One region of the Microbacterium sp. MEC084 genome, then DNA from elsewhere that is predicted to be linked to it. Evidence: predicted binding sites of a transcription regulator. Region 1 holds the regulator's gene; the other holds the start of a gene.
What was found. Region 1 encodes LexA, which represses DNA repair genes until DNA is damaged. Its sites were predicted from a motif close to TCGAACANNTGTTCGA; they were not measured.

Region 1 (15,798 bases):
GGGAGGCTTCGAGTTGGGGGCCACCTCGACGAGGTCGAGATCGGCCTCCTGCGCCAGGCGGAGGGCGGCCTCGATGCGGACGACGCCGATCTGCTCGCCGTTCGGGCCGACGAGTCGGACCTCGGGCACGCGGATGCGCTCGTTGGTACGGGGATCGCTGATGCGGAACTCCTTGGGTGGGTGACTGAGGCCACCGTGACGACGTTTTCGTGCCACGGGCGGGAGAGAGACTCAGCATCCACCCGGCAGACGTCACACGTCGGCCTCACCCGACCAGGCATGCCGCGGCGGCCTGGAACACTCGCGCGAACGCGAGGGAGTGCATGACCCGGTAGCCTTATGACGGCAAGCGCGGGTGGGAAGTGAATCCTCTTTCGTCCGGCTTCTCATGCGAGAAGGTCCGGAGCCCGGGAAAGTCTAGCAGAGAGCGGCACATGAGCACCAACCCCGGCCACACCCACTCCTTCGACGCCCAGCGCGAGGCGCGCTGGGAGGAGCAGGACCGCGCCGCGGCCGACACCTCGGCCGTGCGGGACATCGCGGACGTCGCGGCCGTCGAGGTCATCGGCTCGGCCTGCGTCCACCTCATGAGCGCGGCCGCCGTCAAGCTCGGCCTCGCGGACTCCCCCGACGCCGACGCCGACATCGACCTCGACGAGGCGCGCAAGCTCATCAACGCGCTCGCCGGCCTCGTGACCGCCGCCGCCCCCGAGATCAGCGACATGCACGCGCGCCCCATCCGCGACGGCCTGCGGTCCCTGCAGCTGCGCTTCCGCGAGATCTCGACCATCCCGGACGAGCTGGGCAAGGGCCCCGGCGAGAAGTGGACGGGCCCGGTCGTCTGACCGGCACCCGCCCCGCGGCGGCTACTCAGTGCTCGCGAGCTTGACCGCGAGCGAGTCGACGAGGGTCGCCACGCGGTCGTCGGTCGACCAGCGGCGCGCCAGGCGAGCCAGCACGGCGTCGAGCTCGGTCCGGTCCAGCCCGGACATGAGCGTGAGCCGCACCACGAGCTCGGGCCCCTGCAGCCGCGCGGTCGGGTCTCCCGGCTCCACCTCGAGGTCGAGCACGGCGAGCTCGCCCGCGATGCTCTCCTGCAGGCCGAGGAAGACGTCGGGGTCGGCGAAGCTGGGGGTCCACGGCTCGCCCTGCGCGATCGCCCAGACGGCCGGGCGGCGGACGACGAACTCCGTGTCGGACGTGGGGTCCAGCACCATCAGGTCCGTGTGCTCTGCCGACGCGGCCAGCGCCGCGCGCACCGCCTCGACGGGGATCGGACGGGCCTTCGCGTCCCAGCGACCCAGCGCCTCGACGGAGCTGAACACCGGCAGCACGCTGCGGCCGTCCGGCGCGGCGACCGTGACGATCGAGAGCTCCTGCGTCTTGTCCACCACAAGCCCGTGCGCGCCGACGCCCTCGTCGCCCTTCTCTGCCACCAGCGGAATCAGCACGCGCGCGCGACGCAGCGCGTCGACGACCGCGACCTGATCCCCGTCACCCGCGCGGAAGGCGGTCAGCGCCGCGAGCAGCGCGGGGTCGGCGGAGCCGTCGTCGGACGCGTGGGGGTTCGCCTCGAAGTGACGTCCCTCCCACGGGACGCCGGCGGAGTCTGCGCGGTCAGTCGGCCGCGACATCCAGCGCCTCGGCGAGCGTGAACGCGCCCGCGTAGAGGGCCTTGCCCACGATCGCGCCCTCGACGCCGTTCGGCACCAGGCGACGCAGCGCCGCGATGTCGTCGAGGCTCGAGACGCCGCCAGACGCCACGATGGGCTTCGGGGTGCGCGCCGTGATCTCGCGCAGGAGGTCGAGGTTCGGCCCGCGCAGCGTGCCGTCCTTCGTGACGTCGGTCACGACGTAGCGGCTGCAGCCGGCCTCCTCGAGGCGCTCCAGCACGTCCCAGAGGTCGCCGCCCTCCTGCGTCCAGCCGCGCGCCGCGAGCGTCGTGCCGCGCACGTCCAGGCCGACGGCGATCGCGTCGCCGTAGCGGCCGATGACCGACGCGGTCCACTCGGGGTTCTCGAGCGCCGCGGTGCCGAGGTTGATGCGCTGCGCGCCGCTCTCGAGGGCCGCCTCGAGCGAGGCGTCGTCGCGGATGCCGCCCGACAGCTCGACGTTCACGCCGCGCAGGTGCTTGATCACCTTGCGCAGGACGCCCGCGTTGCTGCCGCGGCCGAACGCCGCGTCCAGGTCGACCAGGTGGATCCACTCGGCACCCTGCTTGGCCCAGTTCTCGGCCGCCTCGATGGGGTCGCCGTAGTCGGTCTCGGTGCCGGCGGCGCCCTGGGTCAGGCGGACGGCCTTGCCGTCGGCGACGTCGACAGCGGGCAGCAGGATCAGTCCGGGGGTGGACGCGAAGTCGTTCATAGCTCCCAATGTGCTTCGGATCCGCGAGCGCCGGGAATCTCCCGTCGCGGGCACGATCTCAGAGGTTAGCCCCGCGGAGGCCGTCGATCCAATTCCGCAGCAGGCGGATGCCCGCCTCCCCCGACTTCTCGGGGTGGAACTGGGTGGCCGAGAGGGGCCCGTTCTCGACGGCCGCGAGGAAGCGGCCGCCGTGCTCCGCCCAGGTCAGGACCGGCTGCGGGAAGGGCGGCTGGACGTCGAGCGTCCACTCCTGCGCGGCGAACGAGTGCACGAAGTAGAAGCGCTCGTCCTCGAGCCCGCGGAACAGGCGCGAGCCCTCCCCCGCCTCCACCGTGTTCCAGCCCATGTGCGGCACGACGGGCGCCTTGAGCTCCTCGACCACGCCGGGCCACTCGCCGAGGCCCTCCGTGTCGACGCCCCGCTCGATGCCGTGCTCGAACAGCACCTGCATGCCGACGCAGATGCCCAGCACGGGCCGTCCGCCCGCCAGGCGGCGCTCGATGAGCTCGGGACCCCGCACGGACCGCAGCTGCTCCATGACGGCCCGGAAGGCGCCGACGCCGGGGACGAGCAGGCCGTCCGCGTCGAGGATCAGGCCGCGGTCGCGCGTGAGCCGCACGTCCGCTCCCGCCGACTGCAGGGCCTTGACGGCGGAGTGGATGTTCCCGGAGCCGTAGTCCAGGACCGCGACGACGGGCTTGTCGCCCTCGCGCACGGCGTCGTCGGGGGTGTTCGCCTCGCTCACAGGGCTCCCTTGGTCGACGGGATGCCCTCGACCAGCGGATCGAGCGCCTTCGCCTGGCGGAACGCGCGCGCGAGCGCCTTGTACTCGGCCTCGGCGATGTGGTGCGGATCGCGGCCCGAGATGACGCGCACGTGCATCGTGAGGCCCGCGTTGAATGCGAGCGCCTCGAACGTGTGGCGCACGAGCGACCCGGTGAAGTGACCGCCGATCAGGTGGAGCTCGAAGCCGGCGGGCTCGCCCTCGTGCACGAGGAACGGCCGGCCGGAGATGTCGACGACGGCCTGCGCGAGCGCCTCGTCCAACGGCACGAGGGCGTCGCCGTAGCGCGAGATGCCCGACTTGTCGCCGAGGGCCTCGCGGATCGCCTGGCCCAGCACGATCGAGATGTCCTCGACCGAGTGGTGGGCGTCGATGTGGGTGTCGCCCGTCGCGGTCACCGTGAGATCGGTCAGCGAGTGCTTCGCGAACGCCGTCAGCATGTGGTCGAAGAACGGCACGCCGGTCGAGATGGTGCTGCGGCCGGTGCCGTCGAGGTTCAGCTCCAGCTCGACGCTCGACTCGCTGGTGGAGCGGGTGCGGCGTGCGATTCGGGCAGTCGTCATGCCCGCGAGTCTAGTCGGGGCGCGGTCGCCGCCGGACCGCGCGGCGACCGCGCACGGCCTCCGCTCAGCGACGGCCCAGCTCGGCCAGGGCCTCCAGGAACGCCGTGGTCTCCTCCTCGGTGCCGGCCGTGACCCGCAGGTGGCCGGGGATGCCGATGTCGCGGATGAGCACGCCTCGGTCGTACAGCGCCTGCCACGTCGCGGCGGGGTCGGAGACGCCGCCGAACAGCACGAAGTTCGTCCACGACTCGTACGCGCGGTAGCCGAGCGCCTCGAGCGTCGCCGACATCCGGTCCCGCTGCACGACGATCTCGTCGACCATCCGCAGCATGGTGTCGGAGTGCCGCAGAGCCGCGGTCGCGGCCGCCTGCGTCAGCGCGCTGAGGTGGTACGGGAGACGGACCAGGCGCAGCGCGTCGATCAGCACCGGATCGGCCGCGAGATAGCCCACGCGGGCGCCGGCGAAGGCGAACGCCTTGCTCATGGTGCGCGAGACCGCGAGGCGGGGGCGCCCGCCCAGCAGCGTCAGCGCCGAGGGCGACTCGTGCGGCGCGAACTCCTGGTACGCCTCGTCCACCACCACGATGCCGTCTGTCGCGTCGTACACGGCCTCGACCACGTCGAGCGACAGCGGCGTGCCGGTGGGGTTGTTGGGGGCGCACAGGAACACGACATCGGGCCGCGCCTCCGCCACCTGGCGGGCCGCGTCCTCCGGGTCGATCGTGTAGTCGTGGCCGCGCGTGCCGCCGATCCACTCGGACCCGACGCCCCGTGTGAGGAGCCGGTACATGGAGTAGGTGGGCTCGAAGCCGAACGCCGAGCGCCCGGGACCCGCGAACGCCTGCAGCACGTGCTGCAGCACCTCGTTCGAGCCGTTGCCGGCCCAGATCCGGCTCTCGTCGAGGCCGTGGCCGAGGTACTGCGCGAAGCCCTGCCGGAGCTCGGTGAACTCGCGATCCGGGTAGCGGTTGACGTTGCGCAGAGCCTGGGCCACCGCGTCGGCGATGTCGTCCGCGACCTCGGCCGGCACGGGATGCGTGTTCTCGTTGACGTTGAGTGCCACGGGGAGAGGCGCCTGAGGTGCCCCGTAGGGCTTCTGCCCGCGCAGGTCGTCGCGGATCGGCAGTTCGTCGAGAGTGACCGTCACCCTCTCAATGCTAGGGCCGCTCGGACGGGTGGCCTCTCGTCCGTCAGCGGGCCGAGGAGTACTCCGCCGGGATCGCGAGCCGCTCTCCGGCGGCGACCGACGAGCTCTGCATCTGGTTCAGCGCGACGATCGCGTCCACCACGTCGCGCGGGTCCGCGGCCGGAGCGATCTCCTCCGCGATCGACCAGAGCGAGTCGCCCGCCATGACCGTCACGGTGTCGAACGTGCCGGCGGGTGCGCCGTCCTCGCGCGACGCGAGGGCGCCTCCGCCGCTGATGACGGCGAGGGCCAGGCCCGCGGCGACCGGAGCCGCGGCGAGGGCGGCCAGCACGCGACGACCGCGGCGCGTGAGCCGCAGCCGCGTCGCCGGCGTCACGCGGACGGCGCGCTCGGTGCGGAGGGCACGGGCGGGGCGGACCGGGGCCTGGTAGGCGGTGATGCTCACGGTGGTCATCTGCGGCTCCTTCAGCTTCCTCGAGAGGATCGGAGAGGCTTCGCATCCGGCACTCGGCCGGGAGGGCCGGATGCGAAGCTCTGTTCCGAATCTATCTTCGAAGCTTCGAATCTGTCAACGTCTTCTTCGAAAACCGGTCCGAGATGTCACGCGACACGCTCGAACAGATCTTCCGGATCCGCGTGGTTCTCGGATACCGTTTCGATGAAGCACACTCCACCACGGGCCACCGACATCGGATGTCGGAGCGAAGGAGCACGGGACATGAGCGCCGTCGACACCAGCACGTCGGACCTCGACGCCGGACAGTCGGCCGCGGCCGACGAGAAGCCCCGCACGCGGCGCCGCAAGAGCCTCAGCGACAAGCAGCTGGCCATCCTCGAGGTCATCCAGCGCTCGATCCAGACCAAGGGCTACCCGCCCACGATGCGCGAGATCGGCGACGCGGTCGGCCTCAAGTCGCTCTCGAGCGTCACGCATCAGCTGGGGCAGCTCGAGCTGAGCGGCTACCTGCGCCGCGACCCCGGCAAGACGCGTGCGATGGAGGTGCTGATCGACCTCCCCGGCCAGTCGGCGGAGAACCTCGACGCGGGCATGCCCACGGTCGGCGACGCCGCCATGGTGCCGCTCGTCGGCCGCATCGCGGCGGGCGTGCCGATCACGGCCGATCAGCAGGTCGAGGAGATCTTCCCGCTCCCCCGCCAGCTGGTCGGCAAGGGCGAGCTGTTCATGCTGAAGGTCTCGGGCGAGTCCATGATCGACGCCGCGATCTGCGACGGCGACTGGGTGGTCGTGCGCGTGCAGAACACGGCGGAGAACGGCGACATCGTCGCGGCCATGCTCGACGGCGAGGCCACGGTCAAGGTCTTCCGGCAGCGCGACGGCCACACGTGGCTCCTGCCGCGCAACTCCGCGTTCGAGCCGATCCTCGGCGACGAGGCGGTCGTGCTGGGCAAGGTCGTCGCGGTGATGCGCGCGGTCTGACCTCCGCGGCTCCCCGATAGCGTGGGGGCATGGCACAGACGCTCCCATACGGATCCTGGCCCTCGCCGATCGCGGCAGCCGACATCGCCGGAGGCTCGCCTCGCCTGGACGGCGCGCGCTTCGTGGGCGACGAGATCTGGTGGAGCGAGAGCGTGCCGTCGGAGCGAGGGCGCACCGCGGTCTTCCGGCTCACGGACGACGAGCCCGAGGCGCTGCTGCCGGCGCCCTGGAACGCGCGCTCGCGCGTGCACGAGTACGGCGGCGGTGCGTGGACCGTCACGCCGGCCTCCGAGCTGCTTTTCGTGGAGGGCTCGGATCAGCGCGTGCACCGGTTGACCGTGGGCGGCGCGCCCGAGCCCCTCACGCCGGCGGGCCTGGGGATGAGCTTCGGCGACCTCACGTTCGCCGCCGGTCCCGACGGCGGGGGCCGGCTGTGGGCCGTGCGCGAGACACACGCCGGCGACCGCTCCCCCGTGCGCGATATCGTCGTGATCCCGCTCGACGGCTCCGCGGCCGACGATCCCGAGGCGATCCTCAGCGTGGTGGCCGGTTCGGACTTCCTCGCGTACCCGGCGCCGCGCGGCGACCGACTCGCCTGGATCGCGTGGGACCACCCGGACATGCCGTGGGACGCCTCCGAGCTGCGCGTGGGCCGGATCGGCCCCGACGGGCGCGTGGCGGAGCACGTGGTGGTCGCGGGGGGCCGCACGGAGGACGGCGGGATCTCGGCGCTGCAGCCCGAGTGGACCGGCGACGACGAGCTCATGTTCACCGCCGACCCCGAGGGCCGCTGGAACCTCCACTGGGTGCGGTTCGACGGCCTCGGCGCGACCGGCCCGGAGCCGATCTACCCCGCCGACGCCGACACGGGCGGACCGCTGTGGAACCTCGCGACCCGCTGGTTCGCGGCGCTCGACGACGGCCGGATCGTCGCGGTGCGCACGCACGGCGCCGACGAGCTCATCGTGATCGATCCGACGTGCGGCGCGGTGGACGGCCTGGAGACCTCGCTCACCGGCGGGGTGCTCGTGCGGGACGCACAGGGCTCCCGCGTCCTGCTCACGGGCGCCGGCATCCGCGTCCCCGGAGGCCTCTGGCTCCTGGACGTCGACGCGCGCACGCTCACCGCGCTGCGGGGCGGGGTCTCGGCGCTCGCCCCTGAATGGATGCCGACCTCCCGCGCCGTGACCTTCGAGGGTCCGGACGGCGACGTCCACGCGTTCGCGTACCCTCCGACCAACCCGGATGCGACCGCTCCCGAGGGCGAGCTGCCTCCGTACCTCGTGCTCGTGCACGGCGGGCCGACCGCGCACGCGTCGGGCGAGCTCTCGCTCGCGGTCGCGTACTTCACGAGCCGCGGCATCGGCGTGCTCGACGTGAACTACGGCGGATCGACCGGCTACGGCCGCGCGTACCGCGAGCGGCTGCGCGGCCGCTGGGGCATCGTCGACGTCGCCGACACGGCCGCCGCCGCGCGGGGGCTCGCGGCGGCGGGTCTGGCGGATCCCGCCCGGATCGCGATCAAGGGCGGCTCGGCCGGCGGCTGGACCGTGCTGTGCGCGGTCGCCGACACGGACGTGTTCGCCGCCGGCATCAGCCGCTACGGCGTCGCGGACCTGCGGCGGCTGGCCGACGACACGCACGACTTCGAGGCGCGGTACCTCGACGGCCTCGTCGGCCCGCTCCCCCAGGCCGAGCCGCTGTACGTCAGCCGCTCGCCCCTGTCGCGGCCCGAGACGCTGCGGACGCCGCTGCTCATCCTGCAGGGCGCCGACGACCCGGTGGTGCCGCCGTCGCAGTCCGAGGCGCTGCGCGACGCGCTGGCGGCCAACGGCGTGCCGCACAAGTACCTGCTGTTCGAGGGCGAGTCGCATGGCTTCCGGCAGGCGGAGACGCTCGTGCGCGCGTTCGAGGCCGAGCTGGCCTTCCTGGGCGCGATCCTCGGGTTCGAGACCCCCGGGGTGCCGCCGATCGACCTGGACTGACTCCGGGTCAGCCCAGCCGCATCCCGAACGCCTGGACCCCCTCGTGCGAGGGCAGGCGCGAGAACCCGACGCGGTCGTAGAACGCCAGCGCGCCGGCGTTCCGGGTCGCGGCGGTCAGGTGCAGCCCCGGCACGCCTCGGCGGCGCAGCTCGGCGACCAGCGCCTCGATGAGCCGGCGCCCCCACCCCCGCCCCTGCGCCTCGGGCAGCAGGTCGATGTGCAGGTGCGCGGGGTAGCCCGCCGCGGCGTACGGCTCCGCGCCCGGCCGGCGTCCGTAGGCGTAGAGCAGGATGCCCTCCTGGCGCGTTCGCTCCCGCTCGGGTCGCGCGCGTCCCTCGGTGCGCGACGGCCACCAGTCGACCCGGAACCACTCCTCGAAGGCGTCGGTGTCATCCGTGCCGACCACGTACCCGATCACGCGGCCCTCGTCCTCGAGCACGAAGGCCAGGTCCGGGTGGCGGGACACGTACGGCAGCGCCCACACGTCCGCCCACAGCCCGTCGTCCTCGAGCACGCCCGTGGCGTCCCCGCCGTAGTCGGCCGTGCGCAGGCAGATCTCCGCGACGGCGTCGCGGTCGGCGGCTGCGTACGGCCGGATCCGCATGCTCAGGCCACGCGGAAGGGCTCGAGCGCCGCGGCGAGGCGCTCGGACACGTGGGCGTGCACCAGCGTGCCGCCCTCCTCGTGCGAGCGCTCGAGAAGGTGCCCCTGCTCGTGGATGGCCGAGATCAGCTCGCCGCGGTCGTACGGGACGAGCGCGCGGATCTCGACCTCGGGCATTGGCAGCGCCGCCTCGATGGCCGCGCGCAGCTCGTCGATGCCCTCGCCGCTGCGCGAGGACACGAAGACCGCGTTCGGCTCGAGGCCCCGCAGGACGAGGCGCGTGTCGTCGTCCACGAGATCGGCCTTGTTGAAGACGACGATCTCGTGGATGTCGCGCGCGCCCACGTCGCCCATCACGTCGCGGACGGTCTGCAGCTGCCCGGCCGGGTCGGGGTGATGCGCGTCGACGACGTGCAGGATGACGTCGGCGTCGGCCACCTCCTCGAGGGTCGAACGGAACGCCTCCACGAGCTGGTGCGGCAGGTTGCGCACGAAGCCGACCGTGTCGGCGATCGTGTAGACGCGGCCGTCCGAGGTCTCGGACCGCCGCACCGTGGCGTCGAGGGTCGCGAACAGCGCGTTCTCGACCAGGACCCCGGCGCTGGTGAGCCGGTTCAGCAGGCTCGACTTGCCGGCGTTGGTGTAGCCGGCGATCGCGACCGAGGGGATCGTGTTGCGCTTGCGCTCGCCCCGCTTCGCCTCGCGCGCGGGCGCGAAGTCGCGGATCTGCCGGCGCAGCTGCGCCATGCGCGTGCGGATGCGACGGCGGTCGAGCTCGATCTTCGTCTCACCGGGACCGCGCGAGCCCATGCCCGCGCCGCCGGCGCCGACCTGGCCACCCGCCTGGCGGCTCATCGAGTCACCCCAGCCGCGCAGGCGCGGCAGCAGGTACTCGAGCTGCGCGAGCTCGACCTGAGCCTTGCCCTCGCGGCTCTTGGCGTGCTGGCTGAAGATGTCGAGGATCACCGTGGTGCGGTCGATCACCTTGACCTTGACGACGTCCTCGAGCGCGCGCCGCTGGCTGGGTGCGAGTTCCGTGTCGGCGATCACGGTGTCGGCTCCCACGGCCGCGACGATGTCCTTGAGCTCGTCGGCCTTGCCGCGACCGATGTACGTCGCGGGGTCCGGGTGCGGGCGCCGCTGGAGCACGCCGTCCAGCACCACGGCGCCAGCGGTCTCGGCGAGCGCCGCGAGCTCGCGCAGCGAGTTCTCCGCGTCGGTCAGCGAGCCCTGCGAGTACACGCCCACGAGCACGACGTTCTCGAGCCGGAGCTGCCGGTACTCGACCTCGGTGACGTCCTCGAGCTCGGTCGAGAGGCCGCCGACGCGACGCAGCGCCGCGCGCTCCTCGCGATCCCACTGCTCGCCGTCCGCCGTGCCCTCGCCGGTCGTGGTCGCATCCTGCAGCGCCTGCGCGGCTCCGAAGACCCGTGCCCCGGTGCGCGCCTCGGCGCGCGAGAGCACGCGATCCACCAGATCCGGCTCTGCCTGACCGACGACGCCGTCGGTGTCGGGATCTGGTGTGGTGGTGTCAGTCATCCATGCCTTTCGTCGCGAGCCGATGCGCGGCGCCTGCCGCGTATCGAGCTCTCCAGCCTATTCTCCCGCGCCCCGCGCGGCCATGGGCCCCTCGGCACCGGATGAGCACGTCCGGGCACTCCCGGGCCGCCCGCTCCTCCGGTACGCTGGCCCCCTATGGTGGACCACTACTTCTCTGCGAGTCCCACCAGTGCCGAGAACCTCCGACGCATCCGCGTGCCCCTCGCGGGACGCACCGTGGAGCTGACCACAGCAGCCGGTGTGTTCAGTCCCGAACGACTCGATGCCGGGACGGCGGTGCTGCTCGCGAACGCCCCGGAGCCTCCCTCCGGCGGCGACTTCCTCGACCTCGGATGCGGCTGGGGACCGATCGCCCTCAGCATGGCCCTCTCCTCGCCGCACGCCCGGATCTGGGCGGTGGACGTGAACGAGCGCGCCCTGGACCTCGTCCGCCGCAACGCGGCCTCCCTGGGGCTCGAGAACGTCAACGCCGTGCTGCCGGAGGATGTTCCCGCGGAGGTCTCGTTCCGCACGATCCGCTCCAATCCGCCCATCCGGGTCGGCAAGTCGGTGCTGCACGAGCTCATGGAGACGTGGATCCCGCGGCTCGCCGAGCGCAGCGACGCGTACCTGGTCGTCAAGCGCGATCTGGGATCCGACTCGCTGCAGCGCTGGCTGGCCTCCACGTTCGACGACGGCTACAGCGTCTACCGCACCGCGACCGGCAAGGGATACCGCGTGCTGAAGGTGCGCCGCCACGGCACGCCGCGCACCGAGCCGCTTCAGCTGCCCGGGGTCTGATCGGCGACGCCGAGGCGCCGCAGGTCCTCCGACGTGTCGACGTCGGCCAGCTCGGCGGCCGGCAGCGGGATGCGGATGGCGTCGCCCACGGTCTCGAGGAGCGCGCGCAGGGGCCGGTCACGCGGATCGCCGAGAACGGCGACCCGGGCGCGCAGGACGCGCTCGTCCCACGCGGCGCACAGCGGCTGGTCCCGGCCCGACGGATCGACCGCGAGGGCCACCGCGCCGGGCGCGGCCGACGCCAGCCGCCGCAGCGCGTCCGGGGTCACGAACGGCATGTCGCCGCCGAGCACCAGCACGACCCCGTCGGCGGGCGGCAGGGCCCCCAGCCCCGCGGCGATCGCGGCGAGAGGGCCCGCGAACGGCGGCTCCTCGCGCACGACGGCGACGCCGGCGGGCACCCCGGCCGGGTCGCCCACCACGACGGGCTCGGCGTCGATCGCCCGCAGCGCGCGCACCACGCGCGCCACGATCGGCTCGCCGCCCACCTCGATGGCGGGCTTGTGGCGGCCGCCGAGCCGTGACGAGCGGCCGCCCGCGAGGACGATCCCTCGCAGCGCCGGCGCCTCCATCCGCGGTCCGGTCAGGCGAGCGAGACGGTGCCGGTGTACACGAGCACGGCGGGGCCGGACAGCGACACGTGCTCGCCGTCCTCGGCGGGGAACATCCGGACGCCGAGCGTGCCGCCGGGCACCTCGACTCGCCAGTGATCGGGCGCGTTCGCGCCCGCCCAGTCGCGCACGGCCAGCGCCGTGGCGGCGACGCCCGTGCCGCAGCTGAGCGTCTCGCCCACGCCGCGCTCGAAGACGCGCATGCGCACCCGGCCGACGCCGTCCTTCACGAGCGGCTCCCGCGGCACGACGAACTCGACGTTCGCCCCGTGCGGCGGCTCCGGCTCGATCGCGGGGCGATCGGTGAGGTCCAGGCCCTCGAGCTCCTCGTCGGACGCGAGGGCGACCACCACGTGCGGGTTGCCGACGTCGATGCCGAGGCCGGGACGCGCGACGCCCAGGCCCTTCGCGCGGACGAGAGGGTCGCCCGGCTCGGCGCGCCAGCGGCCGAGGTCGACCTGGTAGCCGGTCTCGCTGCGCATCACGTCGCGGACGCCGGCGCGGGTGCCGACGGGCAGGGTCGAGCCGGCGGGGAGCTCGGCCAGGCCGGCCTCGAGCAGGTAGTGCGCGAACACGCGAACGCCGTTGCCGCACATCTCGGCCTTGGAGCCGTCCGCATTGCGGTAGTCCATGAACCACTCGGCCTCGGGCTCCTCGGCGAGCGCGGCGGCGCCCTCGGGGATGCGGGACGAGCGCACGACCCGCAGCAGGCCGTCGCCGCCGATCCCGAAGCGGCGGTCGCACAGCGCGGCGACCTGCTCGTCCGTGAGGTCCAGCTCGCCCTCGGGGTCGGCGACGATCACGAAGTCGTTGCCCGTGCCGTGGCCCTTGGTGAAGGCGATCTCGGTCATCGCACCAGTCTATTCGCGGGCGGTGGGAGGCGGCGCGGGTCGCGCCGCGGCTCGGCCGTCGAGTCCGATGCTCAGTCGTCGGATCCCTGATGCTGGAGTGGCTGATGCGCGCGCTCGAGTGGGCACCAGCCCCTCCGATCCGGCAACCGAGCGGCCGATCCGACGACCGAGCGGCTCAGTCGTCCGGGATCAGCCGGTGACCCGCGACCCGCACCGTCTCGGGCTGGTAGCCGATGGCGTCGTAGTACGCGAGCACGGCTTCGTTGTCGGCGCGCACCATCAGCATCGCCTTGGGGCAGCCGAGGGCTTCGAGCCGTGTCTCCGCTTCTGCGATCAGCCGCCGGCCGATCCCCTCACCCCGTCGGTCCGCCGCGGTTGCGAGGTAGTACAGCCACCCGCGGTGCCCGTCGTACCCGGCCATGACCGATCCCACGACCCGGTCGCCGTCGGCCGCGACCAGAAGCAGATCCGGCCAGACGGCGCGGGCGCGCGCGAGGTCCTTGTGCGGGTCGTTCCACGGGCGGGTGAGACCCGCCTCGCTCCAGAGCGCGACGACCTGGGCGTCGTCGTCGGGTGCGCAGGGCCGGATGAGGACGGTCGCCGATCGAGTCTGCCAGGCGCGCCGGCTCAGCGGAGCACGTACACCGCGTATTCGCCGTCGGTGCCCTCGCGCACGAACCCGCATCGCTCGAGCAGACGGCACGACGCCGTGTTGCCCTCGTGCGGATCGGCGTACAGCGGGCGGCCCCGCTCGCGCTCGAGGAACGCGCGCATGGCGGCGGAGCCGACGCCCCTCCCCCAGAAGCCGCGACCGAGCCAGTACCCGGTGAAGCGGCGGCCGTCGTCCGCGTCCCACGCCACGATGCTGCCGGCCACGGCGCCGTCGACCACGATGGTCTGGACGAACGAGTCTGGCCCGGCGAGCACGCGCGTGCGCCAGTGCCTCAGGAACGCGTCGCGCTCCCGGGGGACGAAGCGCGAGCGGGCGACCGCCTCGGGATCGTGCTCGTACGCCAGGAAGGTCTCGAGATCGTCCTCGACCACGTCCCGCAGCAGGATCTCCATGCGCCGACCCTGCCACGGGCCTCGGACATCCGCGACGGGTCAGGCCCGGGCCGCGAGCGCCTCGGCGTCGGTCGAGCCGGCGTCGGACCACGCGACCTCGAGCCCGGCGGCCGGCGCGTAGCGCTTGAACCACGACACCTGGCGCCGCGCGTACCGCCGCGTGAGCGCCTGGGTCTCGGCGATCGCCTCGGCCTCGGTGAGCTCGCCCCGCAGCTGCGCCAGCGCCTGCGCGTAGCCGATCGCCCGGGACGCGGTCCGCCCCCGCTCGAGGCCCTGCTCGCGCAGGCGCGCGGTCTCGTCCAGCATGCCGTGGGCCCACATCCGCTCGACGCGGCGGTCGAGACGCTCGATCAGCGCGGCCCGCTCCATCCGCAGGCCCACCACGCTCGCGGGTCGCCAGGGCACGGGCTCCTCCGGCAGCGTGGCCCCATGGGTCGCCTCCCCCAGCGCGAGGATCTCGAGCGCCCGGACGACCCGCCGCCCGTTGCGGGGGTCCACCCGCGCCGCGGTCGCCGGGTCCTGCGCCCGAAGCCTCGCGTACAGCGCACCGGCGCCGTCGCGCTCGAGCTCGGCCTCGAGCGCCGCACGCAGCGCCTCGTCGCGCGGCGGGAAGCGGAAGTCGAACAGCACGCTCGACACGTACAGCCCCGATCCGCCCACGAGGATCGCGTGACGGCCGCGCGCGAGGATGTCGTCGATCGCGGCCCGCGCGTCGTCCTGGTAGCGGGCGACCGCGGCGTCCTCGGTCACGTCGAGCACGTCGAACAGATGATGCGGGATGCCCCGCCGCTCGGAAGCCGGCACCTTCGCCGTCCCGATGTCCATGCCGCGGTAGAGCTGCATGGCGTCGGCGTTGACCACCTCGGCCCCCGCGCCGCGGGCGGCCAGGGCTTCGGCGAGATCCAGCGACAGGTCGCTCTTGCCGGTGCCCGTGGCCCCGACGATCGCGAAGAGCCTCGGGGTCACACGCCCACGCGGAGGGTGGGCAGGCCGAGCTTCACGGCGCCGGCGGCCGTGGTCGAGCCGGGCGTCGGCACACCGCAGGACTCCGCCTGCGAGCGGTCCCAGGCGTCGCCCGCGCGCGTGCGGCGGATACGCAGCGGGGCGCCGTCCTTCGAGTCCGCGAGCAGGTGCGACGGGGCCGCGTGGGTGACCTCGACCGTGACGACGTCGCCCGGCCGCGGCAGCGGCGAGCCCGCGGGGACCTCGAAGTGCACGAGGCGGTTGTCCTCGGCGCGGCCCGTCAGGCGGTGGGTCTCGGCGTCCTTCTTGCCCTCACCGGTCGACACGAGCACCTCGAGCGAGCGGCCGAGCTGCTTCTGATTCTCCTCCAGCGTGATGCGCTGCTGCAGCGCGATCAGCCGGTCGTAGCGCTCCTGCACGACGTGCTTCGGCACCTGGTCGGGCATGGTCGCGGCGGGCGTGCCCTCGCGGATCGAGTACTGGAACGTGAACGCGCTGGCGAAGCGCGCCTGCTCGACGACGCGCAGCGTGTCCTCGAAGTCCTCGTCGGTCTCGCCGGGGAACCCCACGATGATGTCGGTCGTGATCGCGGCGTGCGGGATGCGCTCGCGCACGCGGTCGAGGATGCCGAGGAACTTGGCGCTGCGGTACGACCTCCGCATGGCGCGCAGGATCGTGTCGCTGCCCGACTGCAGCGGCATGTGGAGCTGCGGCATGACGGCCGGGGTCTCGGCCATCGCTTCGATCACGTCGTCCGTGAACGCGGCGGGGTGCGGGCTCGTGAAGCGGATGCGCTCGAGGCCCTCGATCTCACCCGCGGCGCGCAGCAGCTTGCCGAACGCCTGGCGGTCACCGAACTCGACGCCGTACGAGTTGACGTTCTGGCCGAGCAGTGTGACCTCGATCGCGCCGTCCTCGACGAGCAGGCGGATCTCGTTCAGGATGTCGCCGGGCCGGCGGTCCTTCTCCCTGCCCCGGAGGCTCGGCACGATGCAGAACGTGCAGGTGTTGTTGCAGCCGACGGAGATCGAGACCCAGCCGCTGTAGACGGAGTCGCGCTTGGTGGGGAGCGTCGAGGGGAAGG
Region 2 (15,798 bases), on a different contig from region 1:
AACGCGCACTCGGCACTCGAGGACGCCCGCGCGGCGGCCGCGGTCCTCGCTTCGCTCATCGGCACGGCCGGGCACACCGCGGAGTGGCGCTCGCATGTCGTGGGGGCCGGGTTCCCCCTGGTCGTGCGCGGGGAGCTGGCGGAGATGCGGATCGCCACGCGCGTTGCCACCTCGGAATCCACGGCCGAGGTCGCGGCTCCGTCAGCACTGTTCGACACGGCCGATCGTCCGCTGTGGGAACGCGTGACGATCGCGGGCGAGGCGCACGATCCCGGCGCGAGCGTCTACCTGGAACTGCTCGCGGACGTCCTGAGCGATGGCCTCATCTCCGCGGCGGAGTACTGGCAGCTCGGTGCGATCGCCGAGGTCGCCCAGCTTCCCTCGCACCGGCTTCCCGACCTCCACCGGAGCTACCTCGAAGCCGCTCTCGCGGAGGCGGCGGCGGACGGGGCGGTGACGGACTCAGAGCGTCGCGAGCTCACGCAGATCGCGACCGTCCTCGATCTGCCCGTCCCGGACCTCCCGGCCCTCGGAGCGACGGTGTCAGTCGCTTCCGCCACTTCAACGGAGGCGCCCATCGCGACGAAGGCGCGGGCACTGGTCGCCGTCGGTCAGGAGCCGCCCGCGACCGGCGCCGCTTTCGAGCTGACGCCCGGCTGCCGTGTCGTGTTCACAGGCACGCTGAGCCGGCCCCGCGAGGAGTGGGCGCGGGCCATCGCCGAGGCCGGCTTCATCACGGGCAGCGTGACGAAGAACTGCGCAGTGCTGGTCGCCGAGGACCCCGCGAGCCAGTCGGGCAAGGCCAAGACAGCAGCCCGCCACGGCATCCCGGTCGTCACCGAAGCGGAGTTCCTCCCCGTCTTCGAGTCCTACCTCGCCTCGCGGGCGTGAGGCGCCGGGCACAGTCATGCCTCCCCACATGATCCCCGCCCGCCCCCGCAAGGGCACGAACGGATCCGAGCGGCGGGTGTTCGACGCGTTCGCCTCGGTCCGCGGGCATGACGACTGGATCGTGATCCACAGCCTGCAGCTGCGACGGCATGCCACGCAGTTCCAGGGAGAGGCCGATTTCCTCGTCCTCGTGCCCGGGCGCGGGATCGTGGTGATCGAGGCCAAGAGCCCCGAGTACGTCTCGTACCGCGACGGCGAGTGGATGCTGGACCGGGTGCCGAACCCGGGCAAGAGCCCGTTCGATCAGGTCGACGGGGCGATCCGGAGCCTGCGCGGGTTCCTGGCTCGGCGCGAGATCCTCGTCGGATCCGAGCCGATCGCGCGGCTCGTGTGGTTCACCTCGCTCGGGCGCCACCAGTTCGAGACGCACGGCGACATGCAGTTCTTCGAGTGGGAGCTCGCGTTCCGCGACGACCTGCGCCGCCCGGAGGCGCTGATCGAGAAGGTGCTCGCCGAGCACGATGCCTGGTACCGCACGGTCGACGGGGTCGCGCACGACCCGGCCGTGATGACCGGCGATCACGTCTCGACGATCGCGCGGGCCCTGCTCGGCGACCTCGAGGGCGGGCGCACGCTCGCCGACCGCAAGCTCGAGCGGCTCGACGACGAGCAGCGACTGCTGAAGTCGCAGGCGCGCATCCTCGACGCGGTCGCCCGCAACGACCGGATCTACTTCGAGGGCCCCGCGGGCACCGGCAAGAGCCACCTCGTGATGAGCGCCGCGAAGCGCCACGCGGGGCACGGCGCGCGCGTGCTCGCCGCATGCTGGAACGAGCTGATGGCCGACGAGCTGCGCGACCGTCTCGGTCGCCACGCGGCCATCCACGCCACGAGCCTGAACGCGCTCATGCTGCGGATCGCCGGCCTCGAGGCCAACCCGGTCGACGCGGACAACGCCTGGTACACCGAGCGCCTGCCGCAGCTCGCGATCGAGGCGCTCCGCGCGGCGCCCGACCGGCACGCGTACGACGTCGTGTGCATCGACGAGTTCCAGGATGTCGCGGGCCTGCCGGGCGTCCTCGCCTTCCTCGACGAACTGGTCGCGGATGACGCGAAGCTGGTGCTCGCCGGCGATCGGCGACAGCAGATCCTGCGGCCGTCGACCACGCACGTCGATCCGTTCGCGGTCGCGCGCGAGCACTTCCCGGGACTGATGCACGTCTCGGTGGACCAGGGCGTGCGCCAGGTCGCGGCGCTCGCATCCGGTGCCGAGGAGCTGCTCAGCCGCCGGTTCGGATACTCCAGCCACCGCCTCGTCACGAACGACACGGGCGCCCTGTCGATCGTCCCCGTCGGGACCGACAACGCGGGCGCCGAGCTCGCGCGCTCCCTGCGCGAGCTGCTCGAGCATCATCAGGCGCACGACGTGGTGATCCTCAGCCCGTTCGGCGAGCGGCACTCGCTCGTCGGCCGCCTGCTCGCCGCGCCGAACTTCACGAAGGACGAGAAGTGGCTGCGTGCTCAGCTGCGGCCGCTCGTGGGCGCGGCGGACGGCGACGCGCATGGACGTGTGCGCTGGGGATCCATCGGCAAGTTCAAGGGTCTCGACGCCGAGGCGGTCATCCTGACCGACGTCGGCGACGCGGGCATCGCGTTCGCGCGGGAGCACGGACTGTCGTGGTTCGACCTGCTCTACGTCGGGCTCACGCGGGCGCGCTACCGCTGCGTCGTCGTCGCGGGGTAGGCGCCATCGCGCCCTGCGTCAGAACGGCGGATCCCCGTCCGCCGCGGCGGTGGCGACGAAGCGGACCGTGGGTGGCGGCTGTTCGTGGAGCACCTGGCCGGTGGGGGTGATCCACACCATGACGCCGTTCTCGTTGCGGCAGCCCCAGCGGCCGTGGTGCTTGAGCACGTGGTGGGCTCGGCAGAGCGCGGCCAGGTTGCAGACGTCGGTGGCGCCGCCCTCGCTGTAGGGGACCGTGTGGTCGATGTCGCATCGCCGGACCGGGCGGCGGCAGCCGGGGAAGCGGCAGTGCTCGTCGCGCGCGGTGAGGAACCGGCGCTGCTCGGCCGTGGGGGTGTAGGTGTCGACGGCGGTGAGGGCGCCGGTCTGCGGATCGCGGAAGAGCCTCGCCCAGGTGTGCGCCCGGCCGGCCAGGCGGCGGGCGGTCTCGGGGGCGACGGTGCCGACGCGCGTCGCGTGCGCGGGCTGGTCGTCGGCCCCGGCGATCACCTCGGCGGGCACGGTCACGTGCACGACCGCGCGGATCTCGTCGAGGCCCTCGCCCGCCGCGGTCGGCGTCGCGGTCAGGAGCATGTCGGTGACGACGTCCGCCCGGATCTGCGCGAGCGTGCGCGGATCCTCGTCACCCTCGCCGGTGCCCGTCTTCACCTGGCGGGCGATCGCGTTCGACCGGTCGTCGATGCCGGCCGCGAGCGCCGCGTCGACGAGCAGCTGGATCAGCGCCATGCCGTCCTGCTCGGGCGTCACCCACATCCCCCGGCGCTCGTTCGCCGCCTCGTGGCGCTCCGCGATCGTCTGCGGCTGCAGCCGTTCGGCGATCGCCTGGCAGATCGGGCGCAGCCTGCCGGCGGTGGTGTCGGTGAACTGGAGCGCGATCTCCTCATACCGGGCGCGGAGCTCGCCGTCGTCGAACCGGCCTCCCTCGTCGCAGACGACGCGGGCCTGAGCGGCCGTGATCCGGGACTCCGCCAGGGCCGTGAACGTCGCCGGGAAGCGCTCGATCATGATCGCGGCGTCGTCCATCTTCGCGCGCATCGAGGTGTCCGGCACGCGCGTGACGGCCGCGAGATCGGCCGCCATCGACCGGATCGGCACCTGGTACGAGGACGGGCGGCCCGGCATCGCCGACATCACGTCCTGCGCGATCGCGTAGGCCTGCGCTTGGAGGGTCGCCTCCATCGCCGCCAGGCCCGCCTTGGCGCTCTCGACATAAGCGAGGCCCGCCTTGATGGCCAGCACCTGTTCGCGCTGCGCGTCTGAGAGATCCCAGCGCTGGTCGAACGGGTTGGTGGCCATGAAGCCAGTATAGAACGAATGTTCGAATGTTGCAAGAGATCTTGTGGGGAGGTTCGGTCGGTTTCGACTCGCTTCGCTCGCTCAACCAGCACAGAGGGCTCGCTCAACGAGCACAGAGGGGCACGCTCAACCAGCACAGAGACGAGGAGGGAGGCGGATCAGTCCACGGCCTCGCCGGCGAGCACCTTCGCCGCCAGGCGCTCCTCCTCGCTGACCTCCCAGACCTCCCACGCGGAGTGCAGCGCCAGAAGGATGATCAGGCAGCCCAGGATGAGGTCGGGCCATCCGGACGACGTCCAGGCCGTGATCGCCGCCATCGCGATGATCGCGACGTTCACGAGCACGTCGTTGCGCGCGGACAGGAACGCGGCGCGGCTGAGGGACCCGCCGTGATGCCGGACCCGGGCGAGCAGGACGGCGCTCAGCCCGTTCACGACGATCGCCCCGATCGAGGCGAGCACCACAGGCAGCACCTCGGGAGCCTCGGGCGCAAGGAAGCGCTGCACGGCCTCCCACGTCGCGAACCCCGCCGGCGCCAGGATCAGCACCGCCATGACCTTGCCCATCAGCGCGCGACGGGCGAGGGCCCAGCCGAGCGCGATGAAGATCAGGAGGTTGATCGAGGTGTCCTCAAGGAAGTCGACGCTGTCCGCGAGCAGCGATACCGAGCGGGCCTGCAGCGCGACGACGAACTCGACGAAGAAGTAGGCGAGGTTCAGCAGCGCGACCGTCAGCACCGCGCGGCGGATGCGGCGGCGGAGGTCGGCCCCGTCGTCGGCAGCGGGCGTCATGGTTCGACGGTAGTGGGGCGGGGGATGCCGTGACCGGGCTCCGGGGCTTTCGACTCGCTTCGCTCGCTCAACCAGCAGAGGAGGAGGGTCGTTCGACCAGCACCGGGGGAGAGGGAGCTCCCGCGTCCGCGAGACCTAGACTGGGCGGGTGATCGATCCCGCTCTGCTCCGCGACAACCCCGACCTCGTGACCCGCTCGCAGGTGGCCCGCGGGCACTCGCCCGAGACCGTGACCGCCGCGGTCGAGGCCGAGAAGGCGCGTCGCGCCGCGATCGCCGCGTTCGAGGAGCTGCGCGCAGAGCAGAACGCGTTCGGCAAGCAGGTCGCGAAGGCCCCGAAGGACGAGAAGGCCGCGCTCGTCGCACAGGCCAAGGACCTGGCGAACCGGGTCAAGGATGCGCAGCAGGCCGTGACCGAGGCCGAGGCCGCGTTCGCCGATGCGGCCGCCCGGATCGAGAACATCGTGCTGGATGGCGTGCCCGCCGGCGGCGAGGACGACTACGTCGTGCTGCGCGAGGTCGGCGACGTGCCGGCGTTCGACCCGGCCGAGTTCCCCGACGGCCCGCTCGACCACCTGGCCCTGGGCGAGAAGCTCGGCGCGATCGACATGGAGCGCGGCGCGAAGGTGTCGGGCGCGCGGTTCTACTTCCTCAAGGGCGTCGGCGCGCGGCTCGAGATCGCGCTCATGAACTACGCGCTCAGCAAGGCGCTCGAGGCCGGCTTCACGCCGATGATCACGCCCACGCTGGTGCGCCCCGACATCATGGCCGGCACCGGCTTCCTCGGCGCGCACGCCGACGAGATCTACCGCCTCGAGGCCGACGACATGTACCTGGTCGGCACGAGCGAGGTCGCGCTCGCCGGGTACCACAAGGACGAGATCCTCGACCTGTCGGACGGTCCGCTGCGCTACGCCGGATGGTCCACCTGCTACCGCCGCGAGGCGGGTTCGCACGGCAAGGACACCCGCGGCATCATCCGCGTGCACCAGTTCAACAAGCTCGAGATGTTCGTCTACACGACGCCCGAGGACGCGGCCGCCGAGCACGAGCGCCTGCTCGCGCTCGAGGAGGAGATGCTGCGCTCGCTCGGCCTCGCGTACCGCGTGATCGACACCGCCGCGGGCGACCTCGGCTCGAGCGCCGCGCGCAAGTACGACACCGAGGCGTGGGTCCCGACGCAGGGCGCGTACCGCGAGCTCACGTCCACCTCGAACTGCACCACGTTCCAGGCGCGCCGCCTCGACATCCGGCACCGCCCGGAGAGCGCCGCGAAGACCGAGCACGTCGCGACCCTCAACGGCACGCTCGCCACGACGCGCTGGATCGTCGCGCTGCTCGAGACGCACCAGCGCCCCGACGGCTCGGTCGTCGTGCCCGAGCCGCTCCGCCCCTACCTCGGCCTCGACGTGCTGGAGCCGATCGCGTGACGGACGAGCGCGTGGCGGGTCGCCGGCTCCTCGTGGCGCTCGACCTCGACGGCACGGTGCTGCTCGAGGACGAGTCGTTCAGCCCGCGCGTGCGCGAGGCCGTGCGCCGCACGGTCGACGCCGGGCACATCGTGACGATCGCGACCGGGCGCAGCTGGGAGGCGACGTCGTACATCCTGCACGCGCTCGGCATCCTGCCCGAGTTCGTCGTGTGCTCGAACGGGGCGGCCATCCTGTCCCGCGACACCACGCAGGAGACCGGCTACGCGCGGCACACGACCGAGACGTTCGACCCGACCGAGGTGCTGACGCTGCTCGAGAAGCACCTGCCCGACGCCAAGTACCTCGTCGAGCTCGCCGACGGATCGCGCCTCTACACGCACTACGTCGACGACTGGGGCCTCGAGCGCGACACCGCGAAGCACGTCGAGATCGACGACATGAAGGGTCGCCAGGTCGCCCGCGTCGTGGTCGTGTCGCCGGAGCACTCCGAGGACGAGTTCATCAGCCTCGTCGAGCAGATCGGCCTGCACCACGTGTCGTACTCCGTGGGCTGGACCGCGTGGCTGGACATCGCTCCGCAGGGCGTCGACAAGAGCACCGCGCTCGAGCAGGTGCGCGAGTGGGAGGGCGTCGCCCCGTCGGATGTCGTGGTGATCGGCGACGGACGCAACGACATTGGGATGTTCCGCTGGGCGTCGGGACACGGCGGTCGCGCGTTCGCGATGGGGCAGGCCCCGGATGAGGTCATCGCCGTCTCGACGGACCTCACGGGAACGGTCTACGAGGGCGGCGTCGCGCAGGCGCTCGACACGCTGCTCGAGACGGCGGCCGCGCCGAGCTGAGCGGCGGCACGTTACCTGGGTTTCGACTCGCGCTGGCGCGCTCGCTCAACCAACATGTGGGCGGGACTGCCCGTGCTGCTCGAGCGAGCGAAGCGAGTCGAAACCGTTGAAGCAACCCAAGCGTCAGAGGGCGATCTCGACCAGGCGGGTGCGGAAGCGCTCGAGGCGCTCAGGGTCGATCTCGACGCCGAAGCCCGCGCCGGTCGGCACGTCGACGACGCCGTCGTGCATCCGGATCGGCTCGGTGACGATGTCCTCGGCGTAGAAGCGGTCGGATCCGGAGATGTCGCCCGGCAGCGTGAAGCCGGGCAGGGCCGCGAGCGCGGCGTTCGCGGCGCGGCCGATGCCGGTCTCCAGCATGCCGCCGCACCACACCGCGATTCCGTGCGCGCGGGCGAGGTCGTGGATGCGGCGCGCCTCGAGATAGCCGCCCACGCGCCCCGGCTTGATGTTGATGACGGCGGCGGCGCGCAGCGCGATGGCGTCGGCGGCCGCCTCGGCGGACACGACCGACTCGTCGAGGCAGATCGGGGTGTGCAGCAGCCTCGCCAGTTCCGCGTGCTGCCGGATGTCCGCCTCGCCGAGCGGCTGCTCGATCAGCAGCAGCCCGAACTCGTCGAGCCGGCGCAGGTGCGCGGCGTCGACGAGCGTGTAGGCCGCGTTCGCGTCGACCTGGAAGGGCAGGTCGTCGCCGAACGCGCGCCGCACGGCCGCGACGTGCGCGACATCCGCCCCGGGCCGGATCTTGAGCTTGATGCGCGCATAGCCCTGCTCGATGTATCCGCCGATCACGCGCACGGTCGCGTCGACCGAGTCCTGGATGCCCACCGAGACACCCGACGGCACGGATGAGCGCACCGCGCCGAGGTACGACGCGAGCGAGCGGCCCTCGGCCCGCAGCTGCGCGTCGAGCACCGCCATCTCGACTGACGCCTTCGCCATCTGGTGCCCCACGATGTGCCGCAGGTGATGCGCCACGGTCTCGGCCGTGAGGTCGTCCACGGCGGCGAGCAGGGGAGCGAGCCAGCGCTCGATGACGTCGGCGGCGCCGTCCAGGTACTCGGGGGAGTAGACCGGCCGGTCGAGCGCGACGTTCTCGCCCCATCCGGTCACGAGCTCGCCCGAGGCGGTCTCGAGCTGCGCCTCGACCAGGAAGCAGTGCTTGACGGTCTGCGTGCCGAACGACGTGGTGAACGGCGCGACGAGCGGCATCTCGAGGTGGTGCAGCCGGAGCGAGCGGAGCTTCATGGGGTTCCTTCCGTGGGCTGGTCGGCGCGGCGCAGCACGTACTGCCCCGCGTCGGTGAAGCCGTCGACGCCCCATCCGGTCGCGAGCAGGTCGGTGAACGCGGCGCGGGTCTCGGAGCGCCAGCGGCGGGCCGCCTCCGGATCCGTGCGCCGCAGCGCCTCGATGTCGGTGGGCGTGGCGAGGAGCGCGGGCCCGTCGCCGCTCGGCCGCGCGTAGGCGGACGGGACGTCGCCCTCGTCGGCGATCGCGTGCGCCCCGTCGACCTCGACCGCGCCGCCCCGCTCGGGCGGCGTGCGCGTCAGATCCCAGCGCACGAGCATGCGGTCGGAGTCCTGGCCCGCGTTGATCGCGTCGCGCATCTCGCCGTAGAGCGACGGAAGGTACTCGGCCGGACGTGCGCCGAGCGTGCGGATGTTGAAGTGCGCGTTGCGCCGGACGAGCGGATCGAACGTCCACGTCATGGCGTCGATCCCGCACTCGAGGCACCACGCGCGCTGCGCGAGCTTGATCGCGCGGCCCGCCCCGCGGCCGGCGGCCTCGGGGAGCAGGCCCACGATGTGCGAGTGGAACGGCGTGCCGGGCGGCCCGCAGAAGCCCATCGCGGCGCCGACCGGCTCGTCCTCGCGCAGCGCCAGCGTGACGGGGTTGCCGGCGTGGGTGAGCGCGACCAGCAGCGCGGGATCGAGCATCTCGGCGCCCGTGCGCCCCCACACCCGGCCGAGCACCTCGGACACGCTCCGGCAGGCGGCCGCGTCGTGCGCCTCCTCGAGCAGGATGCCCGCCCGCGCGAGCGCTTCGTCCGCGAGGGCGCGGGCCGCGGCGGCGACGTCGGCGGGCGGATGCATATCCCCAGCTTCCCACTCCCGCCCTGGCTCCATGACGTTGCGAGCCGCCCCGGTTCACGCGCCCGGCGTGCGGCGGATATCGTCGGTAGGACACCCTGACGCGCACCGAGGAGAGGCGACACATGACGGATCGCGACACCGCCCTCGCCCGTCGGGCGCCCGCCGAGGTCGACGGGCTGCTGGAGTGGGCGCGCGACAGCCTGCCGCAGATGCTCACCGACATGGAGCACCTCATCCTGTGCGAGTCGCCCACCGGCGACCGGGAGGCGATCGCGCGATCGGCCGATCTCGTCTCGGCGATCGGCACGCGCATCCTGGGCTTCGGGCCCGAGCGTCTCGTGATCGACGGGTTCACCCACCTGCGCTGGCACATCGGATCGCCGGCCCCCGAGGCGCCGCGCGTGCTCGTGCTCGCGCACCACGACACGGTGTGGCCGCTCGGATCCATCGAGACGCACCCGTTCTCGATCCAGGACGGCGTCATGCGCGGCCCCGGGTGCTACGACATGATCGCGGGTCTGGTGATGGGCCTGCACGGCATCGCGGCGCTCGGGCACATGGACGACGCGGCGGTGACGCTGCTCGTGACCGGCGACGAGGAGATCGGTTCGCCGTCGTCGCGCGACCTGATCGAGCAGGAGGCGCTGGGCTGCGTCGCGTCGCTCGTGCTCGAGTCGGCCGAGGGCCGCGCGCTCAAGATCGGCCGCAAGGGCGTCTCGCGCTACCGCATCGACATCACGGGCCGCGCCGCGCACGCCGGGCTAGAGCCCGAGAAGGGCATCAACGCGACCGTCGAGATGGCGCACCAGATCGGCGCCGTCACTGCGATCGCCGATGCGGCGGCCGGCACCTCGGTCGTCCCCACGGTCGCCAAGGCCGGCACCACGACCAACACCGTCGCGGCGCACGCCTCGTTCGAGGTGGACGCGCGCGCCTTCACGGCCGCCGAGCAGCACCGCGTCGACGAGGCCATCCGCTCGCTGACGCCGGTGACGGGCGCCGTCATCCACGTGGACGGCGGCGTGAACCGCCCGCCGATGGAGCGGTCGTCGGCCGAGGGCGTGTGGGCGCGGGCGCTCGAGGTGTCGCACCGGCTCGGGCTGCATCTGCCCGAGGCGGTCGTGGTGGGCGGTGCCTCCGACGGCAACTTCACGGCCGGCATCGGCGTGCCGACGCTCGACGGGCTCGGCGCCGTGGGCGGCGGCTCGCACGCGGACCACGAGCACGTGATGGTCGGCGAGATCCCCGAGCGCACCGCGCTGCTCGTGGCGCTGATGCGGGATCTGCTGCGCGTCGACGCGTGATCGCCCGGCATCCGCTCGTCCACAGCGGATGCCCGTGCGCCGTTCAGGGCCCGCCCAGAGCTCGCGGGCACAATGACGAGAAGGCCTGTCGGATAGACTCGACGCCTGTTCGGCAGGGGAGACCCTGCTCCAGGAGGGTTGTCCGAGCGGCCGAAGGATCTGGTCTTGAAAACCAGTGGGCAGCAATGTCCCGTGGGTTCGAATCCCACACCCTCCGCGGAATGACGGCGGCGGGGTGCGAGCACTCGGGGGAGCCGCCGGCAGGATCACCGCGCCCCAGCGGTGCGATGAGAGGAACACCCGAGTGAGCGAGACGTCCCCGCGGCGCCCCGGCCGGCGCACCATCGCGCGCCACGGACACCTCTCCCAGCCCAGCCTGCTGAGCCGCGTGATGCGCTGGCTCGGCATCGCCATGGCGTGCGTGCTGGTCGCCGGCGTCGGCGTCGCCGCCTACGCCGCCTGGGACTTCTCGGCCACGTTCGCGGCCGACGCGCAGGAGCTCGAGGGCCAGGACACCTCGCCGCCCGACATCGGCCAGCTCGTGAACGACGAGGGCGTCGACCTGCTGCTCACCGGCATCGACATCTGCGAGTGGGACTCGCACGAGAAGTTCGGCGACCGCTGCCCGACCGAGCGCTCGGCCTACGGCGACGATGGGCGGCAGCTCGAGGCCGGCCTCAACGACGTCAACCTGCTCGTGCACATCTCGCCCGAGCCGCGCAAGGTCTCGGTCGTGGCGTTCCCCCGCGACCTCATGGGCCCCATGCCGGAGTGCACCAACTCGGAGACCGGCGAGGTCACGCCCGCGTCGGATCGCCGCATGCTCAACGAGGCCTACGCGGCCGGCGGCCTCGCGTGCGTCGCGAAGTCGATCGACAGCATCACGACGCAGTATGACCCCGAGCTCGCGATCGACTACGCCGCGACCGTGACGTGGAACGGCGTGATCGAGATCACGAACGCGCTCGGCGGTGTGGAGGTCTGCGTCGACCAGACGATCAACGACGTGGACGCCGGGATGCTCTACCTCGAGCCGGGCACGCACACGCTGGTCGGTGAGCAGGCGCTCGCCTTCCTGCGGTCGCGCCACGGCGTCGGCGGCGGCGACCTCGCGCGCATCAGCAACCAGCAGGTCTACATGTCTTCGCTGGCACGCAAGCTCATGAGCGCCGAGACGCTCACGAACCCGGGCACGCTTCTCAGCCTCGCGCGGACGACCGTGAGCAACGTCGACCCCAGCGCCCAGCTCACCCCCATCACGCTCGTCCAGATCGCCATGGCGGCGAGCTCGGTGCCGCTGTCGGACATCGAGTTCCTCCAGTACCCGGTGCTCGAGGACCCGCTCGACCGCAACCGCGTGATCTCGGACGACACCGCCGCGGCGCAGCTGTTCGGCCTGATTGCGGCCAACCAGTCGGTGATCCCGGACGAGCAGGTCGCCGCGTCGCCGGAGCCTACCGAGCCCGAGGCGCCGGTCGAGTCGGAGACGCCGACGCCCGAGGTCAGCGAGCCCCCGGTCGCCACGGCCGCGCCCGCCCCGGGCCGCACCGCCGAGGACACCAGCTGCTCCAACCCCATCGGCTGAGACCCCCGTTTTCGCGCTCGTGCGGCGAGCGGTTACTATGGAGGGACTGCGCCCGCGAGGGCGCGCGGTCCTTCGGGATCTCCCGAAGGCCAGGAGACGTCGCATAGTCAGGCCTAGTGCACCACCCTGCTAAGGTGGAGTCCCCTTAATGGGGACCGAGGGTTCAAATCCCTCCGTCTCCGCAGAAAAGCCCCGGTCATCCGGGGCTTTCTCGTTGGCGCGCTACCCGGGTCCATGATCTGCAGAACAAAGGACGATCTCGCACGCGAATCTGCTGAACCGTGCAGATCTCCTCGCCTCATGTCGGCCGCGTCCTGCAGATCGATGCGATGTCCGACGCCGGGCCTGCAATGGACGGGCCCCGCGAGCCACTGCCAGCCCTCGCCCCTCCCGCGCAACCCCTTGGCCAAGGCCATGTCCCGGGGACAGAGTGGGAGCGAGTCGGAGCTCCTTCGCCGGCTCGGAGGGACGGCAGATGGCGAGCGAGACATCGTTCTGGGTCGAGGAGCCCGGGCGGGGTGGGCTGCGTACGGTCGAGGCGGGCGAACCCGGCGACGGCGAGGTCCGCGTACGCACGTGGTTCACCGGCATCAGCCGCGGGACCGAGGCGACGGTGTTCCGGGGCGAGGTGCCCGCGCGGGAGCGCGAGCGCATGCGCGCGCCGTTCCAGGAGGGCGACTTCCCGGCGCCCGTCAAGTACGGCTATCTGAACGTCGGCGTCGTCGAGCACGGTCCCGCGGCGCTCAGGGGCAGGGCCGTGTTCACGCTCTTCCCGCACCAGTCCGTCTTCGTCGTGCCCGAGACGGCCGTCACGCCCGTCCCCGACGGCGTGCCGCCGCGGCGGGCCGTGCTTGCGGGCGCCGTGGAGACGGCCGTCAACGTGCTGTGGGACGCCGCTCCGCTCGTCGGCGACCGGATCACGGTGATCGGCGCCGGCATGATCGGCTGCGCGGTCGCGCGGCTGGCGCAGGGCATCCCGGGCGCCGACGTGGTCGTGGTGGACCGCGACACCGCGAAGGCCGACGCCTGCGCCGCCCTCGAGGTCCCGTTCCGGACCCCGGACGACGCCCCTGAGGAGCGCGACATCGTGATCGACACCAGTGCGTCGGAGGACGGGCTGCGGCTCGCCCTGCGGACGGCCGCGACCGAGGGGGAGATCATCGAGGCCAGCTGGTTCGGCGCGCGCGAGGTGAGCCTGCCGCTCGGCGAGGACTTCCACTCGCGACGGCTCACCATCCGCTCGAGCCAGGTCGGCCTCGTGGCCCCGCGCCGCCGTGCGACGCGGACGCCCGCGACACGGCTCGCGCTGGCGCTCGAGCTGCTGCGAGACCCGGCGTTCGACGCGCTCCTCACCGGCGAGTCGCCGTGGCGCGACCTGCCCGAGGTCATGGCCGGCATCGCGGACGGCGGCATCCCGGGGTTGTGCCACACGATCAACTGGAGAGACGGATGATGTACACGCTCACGGTCCGCGATCACATGATGGTCGCCCACAGCTTCACCGGCGACATGTTCGGGCCGGCGCAGCGGCTGCACGGCGCCACGTTCGTCGTGGACGCCGCCTTCCGCGCGGCGGAGCTGGACGAGAACGGCGTCGTCGTCGACATCGGCCGGGCCTCCGACGTGCTGCGCGACATCCTGTCGTCGCTCACCTACCGCAACCTCGACGACGATCCGCGCTTCGCCGGCGTGAACACGACCACAGAACGGCTCTGCGAGTTCATCGCGGAGCAGCTCGCGACCGCGGCGCGCACGGGAACGCTCGGAAGGGATGCCGGCGACCTGCACGGGATCGCGGTCACGCTCCACGAGTCGCACGTCGCGTGGGCGTCGTACGAACTGGAGCTGTGATGGCGACCACGACCTTCGTCGTGCCGACCGGCATCGACGATCCGGCGCGGGTGAGCGGCGGGAACGTCTACGACCGCCATGTGCGGGACGGTCTGGCGAACGCGGGCTGGGACGTGCGGATGGCCGAGGTCGCGCCGGGCGCGGATCGGGACGTGCGTCGCGCCCTCGCGACGGTGCCGGACGGCGGGGTCGCGCTGGTGGACGGCCTGATCGCCGGGGCGTCGGCGAGCGCGATCGACGACGGGGCCCGTCGCGTGCGCGTGGTCATCCTGGCGCACATGGTCGTCGACGCGTTCCCCGACGCCGATCCCGCCGCGGTCGACGGTCAGTGGCGCGCGCTGCGCGCGGCGCACCGGGTGATCGCCGTGAGCGAGTGGGCGGCGGCGCAGTTCGCCGCGGGCGGGATCCGCGACGTCGTCGTGGCGGCGCCGGGCGGCGCCCGGGCCGAGGTGGCGACCGGCACGCCGGGAGGCGGAGAGCTCCTGTGCGTCGGGGTGCTCGCGCCGCACAAGGGGCAGGATGTGCTCGTCGACGCGCTGGTGCGTCTCGGCGGGGTCGAGGGCTGGCGGTGCACGCTGGCGGGCGCGCCCGGCGTGGATCCGGACTTCGCCGGCGCGGTACGGGAGCGGGCGCGCGCAGGTCGCGTGGAGGCGCGCGTCGAGTTCGCCGGCGTCCAGGCCGCCGCCGGGCTCGACCGGATCTACCGGCGCAGCGACGTGCTCGTGGCGCCCTCGCGCACCGAGACGTACGGCATGGCGATCACCGAGGCGCAGGGCCGGGGAATCCCCGTCGTCGCCAGCCGCACGGGCGGGATCCCGGAGGCCGTCGACCCGGCCGCCGCGATCCTCGTGCCGCCGGGCGACGTCGACGCGCTCGCCGACGCGCTGGAACGGTGGATGTCGGATCCGGCGCTGCGGCGCGGGCTCAAGGACGCGGCCGTCCGCGCGCGCTCGCGCCTGCGCGGCTGGCGGGACACGGTGACGCGGATCTCGTCCGCCCTCCGGGAGGAGGAACCATGACCGGATCGCGCGAGACGGACCGTCGCAGCCGCCCCTACGTCACGCTCAGCTGCGCCATGTCGCTCGACGGATGCGTCGACACCGCCGCGCCGCATCGCCTGGCGCTGTCGAACGAGGCCGACTTCGATCGCGTGGATCAGCTGCGCGCGGACAGCGACGCCATCATGGTCGGCGCCTCCACCGTGCGGCGGGACAATCCGCGGCTGCTCGTGCGCAGCGAGGAGCGGCGCCGCGCCCGAGTCGAGCGCGGCCTGACGGAGTCACCCGTGAAGGTCACCGTGACCGCGACCGGCGATCTGCCGGCCGACTCCTCGTTCTTCACGGCGGGTGACGTCGAGAAGCTGGTCTACTGCCCGGCCGGAAAGGCGGCGCGCATCTCGCGCACTCTGGGTTCGCGGGCGACAGTGGTCGGGGTCGGCGCCGACGTGTCGATGACGCTCGTGCTGGAGGACCTCGCGCAGCGGGGCATCGGCCGGCTCATGGTCGAGGGGGGCGGGCGGCTCCACACCCAGTTCCTCGTCGAGCGGCTCGCCGACGAGCTCCAGCTCGTGGTCGCCCCGTTCTTCGTGGGCGAGCCCGGTGCGCCCCGGTTCGTGCAGCCCGGCCGGTTCCCGTGGGACGAGGGCCACCGCGCGCGGCTGCTCGACACCCGGCCCATCGGCGACGTGGTCCTGCTGCGCTACGCGCTCTCCGCGCGCTGCCCGGCGAGCGTCGCGGATGAGGTCGCACGCGCCGCGGCCCCGCCCTCCGTCGAGTAGGACGCGCGCCGAGTGGGCGCGCTCAGCAGGCGGATGGCGGCGTGGGAGCGGTTTTACCGCGCCGACACGTGCGGCTGACTCCGGGGTAACGGCCGGCTCCTAGCGTCGCGGGTGTCGGGGTCGACGAGGGACCCGGCAGAGAGGAAGCTGCGATGGAACACGAAGGCCGACAGGCGGCGGAGACGATCGAGC

Region 2: a site for LexA is predicted at 3,942-3,957, ahead of B5M43_RS02800 (HNH endonuclease signature motif containing protein). Genes of this name have one in related genera too.

What each region holds. Positions count from the first base shown of each region.
Region 1 covers NZ_MYFP02000003.1:260,705-276,502, reverse strand. Annotated here, with positions in the region: gene infC (translation initiation factor IF-3) at 1-129, opposite strand, end outside; gene B5M43_RS05515 (DUF1844 domain-containing protein) at 435-845, shown strand; gene B5M43_RS05510 (SseB family protein) at 867-1,634, opposite strand; gene priA (bifunctional 1-(5-phosphoribosyl)-5-((5-phosphoribosylamino)methylideneamino)imidazole-4-carboxamide isomerase/phosphoribosylanthranilate isomerase PriA) at 1,618-2,364, opposite strand; gene hisH (imidazole glycerol phosphate synthase subunit HisH) at 2,423-3,109, opposite strand; gene hisB (imidazoleglycerol-phosphate dehydratase HisB) at 3,106-3,711, opposite strand; gene B5M43_RS05490 (histidinol-phosphate transaminase) at 3,776-4,867, opposite strand; gene B5M43_RS05485 (LysM peptidoglycan-binding domain-containing protein) at 4,902-5,312, opposite strand; gene lexA (transcriptional repressor LexA) at 5,577-6,296, shown strand; gene B5M43_RS05475 (prolyl oligopeptidase family serine peptidase) at 6,326-8,281, shown strand; gene B5M43_RS05470 (GNAT family N-acetyltransferase) at 8,289-8,885, opposite strand; gene hflX (GTPase HflX) at 8,888-10,423, opposite strand; gene B5M43_RS05460 (class I SAM-dependent methyltransferase) at 10,580-11,224, shown strand; gene B5M43_RS05455 (molybdenum cofactor guanylyltransferase) at 11,206-11,796, opposite strand; gene dapF (diaminopimelate epimerase) at 11,808-12,686, opposite strand; gene B5M43_RS05445 (GNAT family acetyltransferase) at 12,862-13,371, opposite strand; gene B5M43_RS05440 (GNAT family N-acetyltransferase) at 13,314-13,751, opposite strand; gene miaA (tRNA (adenosine(37)-N6)-dimethylallyltransferase MiaA) at 13,791-14,717, opposite strand; gene miaB (tRNA (N6-isopentenyl adenosine(37)-C2)-methylthiotransferase MiaB) at 14,714-15,798, opposite strand, start outside.
Region 2 covers NZ_MYFP02000002.1:14,802-30,599, reverse strand. Annotated here, with positions in the region: gene B5M43_RS02810 (exonuclease domain-containing protein) at 1-891, shown strand, start outside; gene B5M43_RS02805 (nuclease-related domain-containing DEAD/DEAH box helicase) at 920-2,635, shown strand; gene B5M43_RS02800 (HNH endonuclease signature motif containing protein) at 2,654-3,931, opposite strand; gene B5M43_RS02795 (cation transporter) at 4,090-4,722, opposite strand; gene serS (serine--tRNA ligase) at 4,871-6,151, shown strand; gene B5M43_RS02785 (HAD-IIB family hydrolase) at 6,148-6,996, shown strand; gene menC (o-succinylbenzoate synthase) at 7,120-8,244, opposite strand; gene B5M43_RS02775 (hypothetical protein) at 8,241-9,089, opposite strand; gene B5M43_RS02770 (M20 family metallopeptidase) at 9,212-10,393, shown strand; tRNA gene B5M43_RS02765 (tRNA-Ser) at 10,526-10,610, shown strand; gene B5M43_RS02760 (LCP family protein) at 10,698-11,978, shown strand; tRNA gene B5M43_RS02755 (tRNA-Ser) at 12,071-12,160, shown strand; gene B5M43_RS02750 (zinc-binding alcohol dehydrogenase) at 12,454-13,431, shown strand; gene B5M43_RS02745 (6-carboxytetrahydropterin synthase) at 13,428-13,829, shown strand; gene B5M43_RS02740 (glycosyltransferase family 4 protein) at 13,829-14,848, shown strand; gene B5M43_RS02735 (dihydrofolate reductase family protein) at 14,845-15,606, shown strand; gene B5M43_RS02730 (acetamidase/formamidase family protein) at 15,759-15,798, shown strand, end outside.